One region of the Roseateles sp. P1_C1_2 genome, then DNA from elsewhere that is predicted to be linked to it. Evidence: predicted binding sites of a transcription regulator. Region 1 holds the regulator's gene; the other holds the start of a gene.
What was found. The regulator FliA, encoded in region 1, starts transcription of late flagellar genes. The targets are predictions, from matches to a motif close to CTAAAGTTTNNNNNNNNNNNGCCGNTA.

Region 1 (7,505 bases):
CACCGGTCGATCCAGCTTGAGATCACCGAGAACAACCTGATGAAGGACCTGCAGAACGTCATCCCGTCGCTGCATCGCCTCAACGAAGTCGGCGTGGAAATCTCCATCGACGACTTCGGCACCGGCTATTCGTCCCTCGCCTACCTGACCACGCTGCCGATCTCGGAGGTCAAGGTCGACCGCACCTTTGTGCGCGACCTGGGCATCACGCCGCAGAGCTCGGCCGTCGTCACGGCCATCATCGCGCTGGCGCGGGCCCTGGGCCTGCGCGTCATCGCCGAAGGCGTCGAGACGCTGCGCCAGATGGAAGTGCTGCACCGCCTGGGCTGCTCGCTGATGCAGGGTTTCCTGTTCAGCAAGGCGCTGCCGGCCGATGAGCTGGAGCGCTGGATCGCCCAGACCGTGCTGCCACGCAAGGCGCCCTGGATCACCCAGGCCGACGGCAGCACCGACGTGGCTTCGCGCGGGCAACGCTGAATGCGCAGCCAACTGCCGCCGGCCCAGCTGGCCAAGGCCGCGCTGCAGCGCCTGGCCCAGGCCAGGCTGGAGCCCACGCCCGAGAACTACGCCCGCGCCTACGCCATCGAAGGCGGCGAGCCCGCACCGGCAGCGGCGGCCAACGGCGCCGTACCCGAGCGCCTGCAGCAGCTGATGTCCAAGCTGATCAGCCTGGCCCTGCCCTCGGGCAACCAGCGCCAGGACCTGCAGACGGCGCTGCGCGACCAGAAACTCGACGAACTGCAACGCCAGGTCGACAAGCTGCTCGACGTGGCCGGCCCGGCCGCCCAGGCCGAGGCCCTGGCTCAGGCCATCGAACGCCTGGTGCGCGGCCTGGAGCGCGGCGGCAAGCACTGGACGCTGGCACGCAAGAAGGACGGCATCCAGCGCGTGCTGGAGCTGGGCCGCAGCGACAGCGGCAAGCTCGTCAAGCGCCTGGGCCAGCTCGTGGTGAGCTGGGACAAGGATGGCGACGGCAGCGGCGTGGAGACGGACGAGGACGGCGGCACGCCCAGCCAGTTCTTCTCCGAAAGCACCTTTGCCGAGACCGGTTTCCGCGAAAGCACGGGCTTCGGCGAACTGAGCCGCACCGGCCTGCGCGACACGCCGGCGCCGGCTGTCGACACCAGCCCGCATTGGGCCGACGTCAGCGGTGAGCTCAGCGGCACGGTGCGCCATGCACTGCGTTCGCCGCAGACCGAGGCGACGCCGGCCGACGCGCTGATGCGCGAGATCGACGCCGCCCAGGCCGAACTCAAGGCCCAGGGCGCCAGCCCCGAGCGCGCCACCCAGATGGCCGCGCTGTGCCTGCGCGCCCGCCACCTGCTGGACCACCGCCGCCATCTCTTCGACGAACTCGGCGGCCTGTGCCGCGAGCTGAGCAGCAGCCTGGTGGACCTCGCCGAGGACGACTCCTGGGCCCGCGGCCAGGCCGAGGCGATGAACCACACGCTGGCCCAGGGCCTGTCGGGACGCGGCGTGCGCACCGTGTCCGAGCTGCTGACCGGCACACGCGAACGCCAGCGCGTGCTGCGCGACGAGCGCTCCAAGGCGCGCGACTCGTTGAAAGGCCTGATCCAGCGCATGCTGACCGAGCTGGGCGAGCTGGGCCAGCACACCGACCGCTTCCAGAGCAGCGTGGGCCGCTACGCCGAAGCCATCGAGCAGGCCGACTCGCTCGAGAGCCTGACAGGCACCGTGCGCGAGATGGTCGAGGAAAGCCGCAGCGTGCAGGGCCTGGTGGCCCAGACACAGCAGCGGCTGACCCTCGAACACGACCGTGCCGCGGCCTTGACGCAGCGCGTCGACGAACTCGAGGGCGAACTGCGCCGCCTCTCCAACGAGGTCCATACCGACCAGCTCACGCAGGTCGCCAACCGCCGCGGCCTCATCCAGGCTTTCGGCATCGAGCAGGCCAAGTCCGAGCGCGAGTCGACTCGGGTGGCGTTGGCCCTGCTGGACATCGACAACTTCAAGAAACTCAACGACAGCCTCGGCCACCACGCCGGCGACATCGCACTGAAGTCGCTCGCCGAGCGCACCCAGGCGTCGCTGCGCCCCGGCGACATGGTGGCGCGCTACGGCGGCGAGGAGTTCGTGCTGATGCTGCCCAACACGCCGCTGGACGAGGCTCAAGCCGTGCTGGTGCGGCTGCAGCGCTCGCTGTCGTCGGCGCTGTTCAACCACGAGGGCAAGGACGTCTTCGTGACCTTCTCGGCCGGCGTGACGCTGTACCGGCCCGGCGAGACGCTGGAGGCCGCGCTGGACCGCGCCGACGTGGCCCTGTATGAGGCCAAGCACACGGGCAAGAACAGGGCCTGCATCGCGGAGTGAAGCCGCCGTGTCCGGCGAGCTGCTGATCCGCACGACGCCCGAAGCGCTGTTCGACGCCAATGTGCTGCCGCGTGCCCGCGGCCGTGTCCACCATGTGCGCGCCTACCCCGGGCCGCTGTCGATCAAGTCGGTCATTCGCGGCCAGGCGCGCGGCCCTGGGGGAATCACTCGCGCGTTGAGCGGCAAAACACACGCAGGGCTTTCAACCCCGCATTGCCGAAAGCCGGCGGGCTGGCTAGGCTCACTTCTGAGCGCCATCCCGCATGACTCGCCCACCCCTCCTGACAGCCCCCCGCACCCTCGCCTGCCGCCTGAGCACCGGCCTGGCGCTGCTGGCCGTGGCTGCGCCCGTGCAGGCCCAGGCGCCTGCCGTGCAGCTGTGCATGACAGATTTCCCGCCCTATGTCAGCATCGAGCTGCCCGATGGCGGCAGCCTGACGGCACTGGCCCGTCGCGCCTTCGCGGCCGGCGGTCTGGCCGCGCAGACCCTGCATGTGCCCTGGGTACGCGCCTTCGCGCTGGCCAAGAATGGCGACTGCCTGCTGATGACGATGTGGCGCAACGAGGAGCGCGACGCTTTGTTCCGCTACTCGTTGCCGGTGGCGCGCATGCAGCTGGGTTTCTTCGTGCGCGGCGACCGCAAGGCACCCTTGCCACCGGATGCCACCGTGGCCTACCAGCGCGGCTCCTACCTGCCACCCGAGCTGACCTCTGGCCGCTACAAGCTGCACGAGCTCGTCGACCCGCGTCCAGGGCTGGAGATGCTCAGCCTGGGTCGCGTCGATGCCGTGTTTTCGGAGCGCGCCACTTTCGAATACCAGCTCACCCGTCAGACCAAGCCGGTCGACGCCATACGCTGGCATGCCGTGCTGGAGGTCAAGCCGACCTTCATGGCCATCAGCAAGAACCACCCGCAGGCCGACGCCTGGCTGGAGCTGCTGAATCAGGAGATCCGGCAGTCGGTGAAGTGAGCCCCTCGTCCAAGGCGTACCTTGGCCGGTCCCCCGAGGGGACGGCGATGCTGGCAGCATTGAGCCGCAAGCACATCGCCCAAGGCGGGCCGGCTAGGTGAACTGGAGTCGGACACAAGCAGTCCCTGCGGACTGCTTGTGCCTACGGAAGGCCATGGGCCTCTGGCCCATGGCAGGCCCGGCGCTCGGCCCGCGGCGCGGGCGACCTTTCAGAAATTGAACGCCAGGCGCAGGCCGCCCCAGTGCTTGCCGTTGACCATGATGGGCGCCGTCGCTTCCTTCAACACCACGAAGCGGCCACCACCCATGTCGCGCCGGTAGGTCTGCAGCAGAAAGGGCCGGGTGTTGCGCGCCGAAGCCAGGCCGGTGCGGTCGTTGAAGATGCGCCGGTAGCGGCTGTTGGCCGTGTTCCAGACCGTGTCGCCCGGGCGCTGCGGCTGGCAGTACTTGCGGTTGTGCGTCGCGATATAGCCGTTGCGGTCGGCCGCGATGCAGAAGACGATCTTGTCGCTGAAGGAGAGCGTCTTCTCCTGCACGGCCGGGAAGAGGCGGTCGGTCAGCTGGCAGAAGCGTGTCGTGTGCTGCTGCGGCGCGGTGCCCTCGATCGGCCGGTATTTGTCGTCGAACAGGTCGGCCTGGCTGATCTGGCCGCTGCGCAGCGCCTCTTCGAGCAGGCCGGCAATCTCGTCGGCCGCGGCCCGGGCGGTGCGGATGAAGGGCATGTCGTCGACCTCGACGCCGCTCTCGGCGATCTGCTCGACGAGCTCCTCGGACATGCGCAGGAAACGGTCGCTGCCGTCGAAGGCCACCTTCAGGCCGTGCGAGGCTTCGGAGACCTCGCGCTCCAGCTCATGGGCGCGTTCGTTGAGCAGGCTCATCTGCTGGCCGCTCTCGCCGGCGGACTGGGAGATGCGCTGCACATCCTGCTCGACCTCATGGAAGGCTGCATGGATCTGGCTGGGTTTGGCGGCGTTCTCGGTCAGCTCGGCGCTGAACCTGTCGATGCGTTCCTGCAGGCTGGAGATGGCGCTGACGATGGCCTTGGACGAGCCCTCGACCTGGCCGGCCAGCGCCTTGACGGCTTCGGCCACGACGGCGAAACCGCGGCCGGCATCGCCCGCATGCTTGGCCTCGACGGCGGCATTGAAGGCCACCAGGCGGGTCTGCAGGGAAATCTTGGTGATCTCGGCGGCCGCATCGGACACCTGGGCCAGCGTGCTCGCCATGCCAACGACCTCGCCACCGACGACACCCAAGGCGCCGCGCGCGCGCTGCACGGCCGCCGCGCTCTGCGCCGTGGCGGTGGCGATGGCTGCCTGAGCCTGGCCGATCTGGTTGAGCTGCTGGGCCAGGGCCTGCATGGCCTGGCTCTGGGCCTGCACGATGCGCTGGGTGTCTTCGAGGGCTCCCCGCACTTCCGCGGCGTCCTTGCCGACGGTGGAAATCGAGCGGGCCAACCGCTTGACAACGTTCAACGCTGCGCTGTCATCTCGACGGACGGGCTCGTCGCGAGTGATGGCGACGGAAGAGCTCCCGCTCTTGGGCCACTTGAACATGCGTTTTGTCCCCGCTTATTGGCCGGGGCTCGGCAAGAAGTGGCCCCGTGGATTACCAGTCACGCAGCTTAACGCGCAACCTTGCAATCGACTGACTGTGCAACTGACACACGCGGGACTCCGTGACCTTGAGCACGGCCGCGATCTCCTTGAGATTCATGTCGTGCTCGTAGTACATGCTCATCACGAACTGCTCGCGCTCGGGCAGGTTCTTGATGGCGGCCACCAGGGCCTCGCGCATGCGATGGTCCTGCAGCATCGCCACCGGGTTGGCGTTCTCGTCGGCGACGTGGCGGTCGAGGTAATCCTGGTCGCCGTCGTCGCCCGACATGTCTTCCAGGTAGACCAGCTGGGTGCCGCGCACCTTGCCGAGCAGCTCCTGGTATTCGGCCAGCGGCAGGCCCATCTCGGCGGCGATCTCGTCCTCGCGCGGCGCGCGGCCGAGGCGCTGCTCGACCTTGTGCACGGCGGATTCGATCTCGCGCTGCTGGCGGCGCGTGCCGCGGCTCATCCAGTCGCCGCCGCGCAGCTCGTCGAGCATGGCGCCGCGGATGCGCTGGGTGGCAAAGGTCTCGAACTGCACGCCCTGCTCGGCATCGAAGCGCGACAGCGCGTCGGTCAGGCCGATCAGGCCGACCTGGATCAGGTCATCCACCTCCACATTGGCCGGCAGCTTGGCGATCATCTGGTGCGCCAGGCGTCGGACCAGCGGGCTGTACTGCTTGATCAGCGAGCTGTTGTCGAGGCGGCCTTTGGGCGTGTACATGGTCAGCTCCGCACGGCCGCCCGAAGGGGCTGAAGCGCCCCCGCGGGGGGCAGTGAACGCAGTGAGCGTGGGGGCATCATGTTTGGACTCCGGCGAGTTCAATGTGCAGCGATGAAGGGGGAAGACGCCTTGCGCGCCGGGCGCAGCGGGGTCGCATCGGAGGCGGCGTCGACGGCCGCTCCCGGAGGGGCCGCGAGCAGCAGCTCACGGGCGAGATGACGCAGTTCGGGCGTCAGCGGTGCGTTCTGKGACGCTCGCGGGTCCAGGCAGGCCCAGTCACGCAGCACCGCGCCGAGGAAGCCGTCGGCGCAGGAGTGAAGCTGTTGCGCGATGCGGGTGGCCACGCGCAGTTGTGGGTGGCAGGCCATCAGCAGACTGTAGACCATCAGCCCGGCCCGTTGTGTGAGCCATTTCATGCCCGCATAGGCTTCCGTCACGCTCGCCGGCTCGGTGTCGGCCAGCAGCAGCGGGCGCACCYCGCGCAGGGCCACCACGCGGGCCAGTTCAGCGGCCGGCGCGTGCAGCAGGATGACATCGGCGTCCGGTGCGGCGTCGGCCACGGCCTCCAGGAAGGAAGCGGCCGAGCCATGGGCGTTGATATGGCGCAGCGGCAGGCCGCGGGCCGCCAGGTAGGACACCTTGGGCGACAGGCGCTCGATGCAGTTGGACAGGTCCACGCTGGCCAGCTCGGAGGGCTTGGGCGAGTGTTCGCCTGCGTCGACGACCAGCGTGGTGAGATTCAGCTCGGCGAAGGCCGAGCACAGGCCCTCCAGCAGCGCGCCGGCGCCCATGACGCGCGGGTTGCTGACGACCGGCACGAAGCGGGTCTTGGAGGCGGCGAAAAGCCGCCGCAGGCCGTGGGCTTGATCGACCATCATCAGTGCACAGCCCTCATGCCTTCGGTCAGCGGCGCGCCGGCAAAGATGAGGTTGACGTCGGTGTTGTCCATGCGCCAGGCGCCCGAGGCAGCGCCCTTCAGCGCGCGCTGCACCAGGCCCACGCTGGGCAGGCGATGCCAGTCTTCGGGCACGCGCTGGCCGTTGGCGACGCCCAGCACCTTGAGCTTGTGGCGGATCAGCGTGTCCAGGGCCGGGGCCAGCTTGACGGCTTCGTCGATCTTGCTGAGCACGACGCCTTCGCAGGCGGCGCCCTTCCAGGCGGTGACGACGTCTTCGATGGTCTCGCCCTGCTGGGCGGCATTGATGACGAGCAGCTTCTTGATGCTGGGGTGGGCCAGCATTTCCAGCAGCTCCTGGGTGCGGCTGTCGCGCTGGGCCATGCCGGCGGTGTCGATGAGGACGAGCTTCTTGCTGGACAGCAGATCCAGCAGGTCGTCCAGCGAGGCGCGGTCATGCGCCGTGTGCACGGGCACGCCGAGGATGCGGCCATAGGCGCGCAGCTGCTCGTGGGCGCCGATGCGGTAGGCGTCCAGCGTGATGAGGCCGAGCTGGCCGGCGCCGAACTTGGTGGCGAAATGGGCGGCCAGCTTGGCGGTCGTCGTCGTCTTGCCGACGCCGGTGGAGCCGATCAGCGCGAACACGCCGCCGCGGTCCTCGATGGCCGGGGCGGCCTCGTCGGTCTGCAGATTGCGCGACAGCACATGGGCGGCCCAGGCGGTCTCGTCGGCCGGGTCGGCGGGCGAGCCCGGCTTGAAGTCCGACGGGCAGCTCTCGGCCAGCTTGCGCACCAGGGCGGGCGAGAAGCCCAGCTCCAGCAGTTTCTGCGTCAGGCGCGCCTGCACCGGCTGGCGCTGCAGCTTTTCCATGAAGGCCAGCGAGGAGAATCGCTCCTCGATGAGGCCGCGCATCTGGCGCAGCTCGGAGGCCATGTCCATCTGGTTGCGCTGGTTGGCGCTGGGCTGGCCGTGTGAACGGCGCTTCG
Region 2 (4,692 bases), on a different contig from region 1:
AGCGACGAGGAGATTTCACTCGTCAAGGTCGTCGTCTCCCGGTGCTGGGAGGCGCTGGAGCGCACTCGAGCCGAGGCCGCCCTGCGCGAAGAGGCGCGCACGCTGGAGACTCTGAACCGCACCGGCGCCGCGCTGGCGGCGGAGCTGGACATCGGCGTCCTGCTGCAGCGCGTGACCGACGCAGCGACATCGCTGACGGGCGCGCAGTTCGGCGCATTTTTCTACAACGGCGTCCACGACGATGGCGAGGCCTATCTGCTGTACACGCCGTCCGGCGCCGACCGCAAGCAGTTCGAGAACTTCGGGCATCCTCGCCCGACGCCCATGTTCGGCCCAACCTTCCGCGGCGAACCGACGATCAGGCTTGACGATGTGATGGCCGATCCGCGCTACGGGCAATGGGGGCCCCACCGTGGCATGCCGGCAGGCCATCTGCCGGTGCGCAGCTACCTCGCGGTAGCCGTGATCAGCCGCTCGGGCGAAGTGCTGGGCGGCTTGTTCTTCGGCCATGCCAATGTCGGCGTCTTCACCGAGCGCAGTGAGCGGATCGCCGAAGGCATCGCCAGCCAGGCTGCCATCGCCATCGACAACGCGCGCCTCTACGCCGCCTCTCGCGACGCGATGCGTGAGCGGACCCAGTTGCTGGAGAGCGAACGCACCGCCCGCCTGGCGGCGGAACAAGCGGGCCTGGTGAAGGACGAGTTCCTGGCAACACTTTCCATGAGCTGCGCACCCCGCTGAGCGCCATCACCGGCTGGGTGCACATCCTGCGCCGCAAGGCCGCCGAGCAAGACGCCGAATTGAAGAAAGGTATCGACGTCATCGAGCGCAGCGCGAAGGCACAGGTGCAGCTCATCGAGGACCTCCTCGACATGAGCCGCATCACCACCGGCAAGCTGATCCTGAATGTCGCGCCGGTCTCCGCGGCGAGCTTCACGCTTGCGGCAGTCGAGCTATTGCTGCCTGCAGCGGACCGTGCAGGCGTGCGGCTCACGACAGACGTCACGATGCACGAGGGCGCGGCCGTGATGGGCGACGCTGTGAGACTGCAGCAGGTGGTGACGAACCTGGTCTCCAACGCGGTCAAGTTCACTCCCCGTGGCAGCGAGGTGCACGTGGCGCTGCGTTGCACGGCCGAGGTCGCGGAGATCGTGGTCGAAGATACCGGCATCGGCATTTCGTCCGAGTTCCTGCCGTTCGTCTTCGAGCGGTTCCGCCAGGCGGACGGTTCAATGGCGCGCCGTCATGGCGGGCTGGGCCTTGGCTTGTCGATCGTGCGAAACCTGGTTGAACTGCATGGCGGCCAAGTAGGCGTGCACAGCGACGGGCCGGACCGCGGTGCACGCTTTTCAGTGCGGTTGCCGCTGATCAATGCGCGAAGTCTCGCCAGCGCCTCACCCGACCCTGGCGCGGTTGATCGAACCTCGCTCGCCGGCGCGCGAATTCTGGTTGTGGATGACGACGACACGGTGCGCGAGATGGTCGCCCGTGCGTTGGAACTGCAGGGGGCGCAGGTGGTGACGGCGGCCACTGGCGCCGAGGCGCTTGCCGTGCTGCCCAGTTCCGGGGTGAACTTGCTCGTTTCCGACCTCGGCATGCCTGAGATGACAGGCTTCGAGCTGCTGGAGCGCGTCAGGGCCTTGCCGGCGGATCAGGGCGGGAATATCCGCGCCATCGCGTTGACGGCGTTTGCTCGCGAGGCCGACCAGCGCAAGTCGATTGACGCAGGCTTTCTCATGCATTTCCGCAAACCTGTGGAGTTTTCTGCGCTGGTGCGGGCGATACAGGAAATGGGACTCGCGTAAGAGCCCTTGCTGGCGCCTGGAGGTCGCCAGTCGAGACGCAAGATTTCACGGCGCATCGAAGCCGCCATGCACCGGGCGCCCGCCCTGCTCAGGGCATGGAACTCAAGGCCTCGCTGCGAGACAGATAGGCGCTGAAGATCCTGTAGAGGCTGCCGTCAGCCCGCATGGCGGCGATGGCGTCCTCGATCCTGCGGGCGTCTTCCTCGCGAACCCTGGACCTGGACAGCGCAAATCCCGCAGCGTAGTTGTCCGCCGGAAAGCCATCGATGACCGTGACCCTGCCCTGCAGCTTGCTGTCCGCAAGGATTCGCCCCCACACGACGGGTTCGGACAGGAAGGCCGCATCGCGACCCAGGCCCACGAGCCGGGCCGCCATGTTGGCGTCGGCGTATTCGTCCACTCGCCCCTGCTGGCGCAGCCTGGCGATCCAGGGGTCCCACTGCGGGCCATGCCTGAAGCCCTTGACCACCGCCAGCCGCAATTGACTGTCTTCCGCGAATGCGTCCAATGTCAGGACCGGGCTGGGCAGGCCCTTTCGAACCAGCAGCCGGTTGCGCCCGCTCATGTAGATCACGAAGCGCGCGAAGCTGTTGCGCTCCTCGGTCTCGATGGCAGACACCGTCATGTCGAGGCTGCCATGGGCCAGGTCGGTCCAGGTGCGGACTCGGGAATCGACAAAGGTTTCGAACTTGCAGCCCGTGCGGCGGGCGACTTCGTTGACGATGTCGACATCGATGCCCACCGTACCGCCCCCTGCGCGTCGAAACGCCAGCGAACCGTACTCGTACAGGGCCACGCGGTAGGGCCCGCACACGGCCGGCTGCGCCAGTGCCTGCGCGCCCGCTGCGGCCAGGCATCCCGCCACCACCCACTTGCTGACCTTGCCCATGCGCCTTCGGTGCCCATCAAACCCCGACCGAGTATCTGCGGCTTCTGCGCGCGCTGCGGTCCAGGCGCGAAAAGGCTCAAGTCTGGGCCGGACCTGCCGATAGCAGGCGAATGGAACTCACCAACGTCAGCAATGTGAGCATCGCGTCAAGCCCCGCCCAGGGCGACACCGCCACCACCGTCGGCCTGCTGGTGCTCAGGAAGGCGCTCGACGTGCAGGCGGCCGGCGCCATGGCCCTGCTCAGCGCGCTGCCGCAGCAGCCGGCACTGGCGACCGAAGGTTCCTTGGGCCGCAACCTGAACACCTTCGCCTGACGGCGCCGCGCAGCGACTCCTCAAAGTCCGGCGCGCCGCAGCCACGCCTCTGACTCGACGGGCTGAATCCCGCCCGCCGACCGCAGCTCGCGCAGCACGCGGTAGCGGCTTTCGATACCCACCAGCATCAGCACCCTTTGGCCAGGGTGGGCGCGCACGGCGTCGCGCAGGCGCTCCGCATGGTGCCGATCCCACTGCGCCTGCACGTTCGCGGCGCCCTCGCCCACCAGCCCCTCCTCGATCTCGCGCAGCGCGGCCACCAGCCGGTCCGTCTTCTCGCTGTTCACGTCGGCGGCGGAGCGCCATCCACTGGCCATGGCCCGGTAGGTGGCCTGCTTCAGATCGTCGAGTGCCTTGGCGCCGGCCGGGTTCTGTTCGCCGAAGGCCTTGTATGCGCGGCCCGCCACACCAGTGAGCTGGCTGAACAGGGCTTCGTCCGGTTCCGAGCCCAAGCCCTTGGCGCCCGTGGCATCGAGGTAGGGGAAGACGACATCCGTGTACTCGACCTTGCCTGGCCAGACCTTGCGGCCGCGCAGTTCGCTGGGTGTCACATCCAGCACCAGCACATCCGGCTTCACAGCCACGATGACCTGCCGCAGCACGGCAAGATCGTAGGCGGCGATGGCCTTGTGCCGCGAATACAGCGTGGACAGCACGAGCAGCTCGCCTTGGGCATCCGCCAGCGCCCGCGTGGCCGCCAGAGGCGCCGCCGCCAACATGCCGAGCGCGCCCCGTCTCGACCAGTCATGCTTCACGGTGTTCATGCAGCGCCCTCGCGGTTGAAAGGCGTGCAATCTAGGCGGCACCAGCGTTCCGGTCAGGCGGATGCGACGAAACCGGCCCTGGTGCGATGAGGCGGGTTTGATGGCGCCCGGGCTGGACAAGCGCGGCCCCATGAATTACTGTATACAAACACAGTATTCACAAGGACCGCCATGCCGACACCCCGACTGCTCCTCATCTCCCAGCCCACCGTCGAAGTGGAACGGCATATGTCGGCCGCCGTCGAGAGGCATGGCCTGGACCTGCGCCTCGGCGACGCGATGTTTCCGGCCTCGAATTGGCATCAGACCTGGTCGGACCGCTACCCGGACACGCCCTCCATGCGCAGCACGCCGAAACGCGTTGGCGCGCAGATTGCGGCCGAGGCTTTCACGATGGTCCTGAACCGCATCGGCGGCCGCGAGCACTGGGCCTTCTTCGGCCAAGGCCACCCGGTTTCGATGATGTGCTGGAGTCGGTACTGGCCGCCTTGCTGCGCGAGGGATGCGGCGAGGGCCCGGGGCACACGCCTCACCTGACCATCAGCTACCGGGCACCGGAGTCCCTGGAGCCCATCTACATCGATCCCATCCCCTGGCAAATCCGCGAAGTGCTGCTCGTCGTCGGCGGCAGCAACGCCGAGTACGGCTACGAGATCATCGACCGTTGGACCTTGCAATCGGTGCCGGCAGACCTGCAGGGCTGCCTTTTCTGAGGTTCGCCGCCTTCGTCCACGCGGCCTTGTCCGACTTTTGCGAGGCCCAAGCGCCGACGTGGCCGACGGGCCCGGATTCCTAAGCTGAGCGGCGTGGCACCTGCCCTGTTGAGGGCATGACGCTGCCACCCATCAAGCCAAAGGAGATCCTCATGACGAAGCAAATCCGCACCTCCCGCCTTTTGTGTGCCCTCGCGCTGATCGGCC

Region 2: AC1D2H_RS07895 (YjfB family protein) is a predicted target of FliA. The motif match lies at 2,770-2,796, and genes of this name have one in related genera.

What each region holds. Positions count from the first base shown of each region.
Region 1 is NZ_JBFUAB010000030.1:98,935-106,439, forward strand. It holds gene AC1D2H_RS26370 (putative bifunctional diguanylate cyclase/phosphodiesterase) at 1-477, shown strand, start outside; gene AC1D2H_RS26375 (GGDEF domain-containing protein) at 478-2,331, shown strand; gene AC1D2H_RS26380 (substrate-binding periplasmic protein) at 2,595-3,302, shown strand; gene AC1D2H_RS26385 (methyl-accepting chemotaxis protein) at 3,512-4,777, opposite strand; gene AC1D2H_RS26390 (RNA polymerase sigma factor FliA) at 4,911-5,624, opposite strand; gene AC1D2H_RS26395 (MinD/ParA family ATP-binding protein) at 5,723-6,502, opposite strand; partial or broken gene flhF (flagellar biosynthesis protein FlhF) at 6,502-7,505, opposite strand, start outside.
Region 2 is NZ_JBFUAB010000006.1:192,244-196,935, forward strand. It holds gene AC1D2H_RS07880 (GAF domain-containing protein) at 1-741, shown strand, start outside; gene AC1D2H_RS07885 (hybrid sensor histidine kinase/response regulator) at 759-1,805, shown strand; gene AC1D2H_RS07890 (substrate-binding periplasmic protein) at 1,894-2,694, opposite strand; gene AC1D2H_RS07895 (YjfB family protein) at 2,805-3,008, shown strand; gene AC1D2H_RS07900 (hypothetical protein) at 3,029-3,772, opposite strand; gene AC1D2H_RS07905 (hypothetical protein) at 4,237-4,485, shown strand; gene AC1D2H_RS07910 (hypothetical protein) at 4,638-4,692, shown strand, end outside.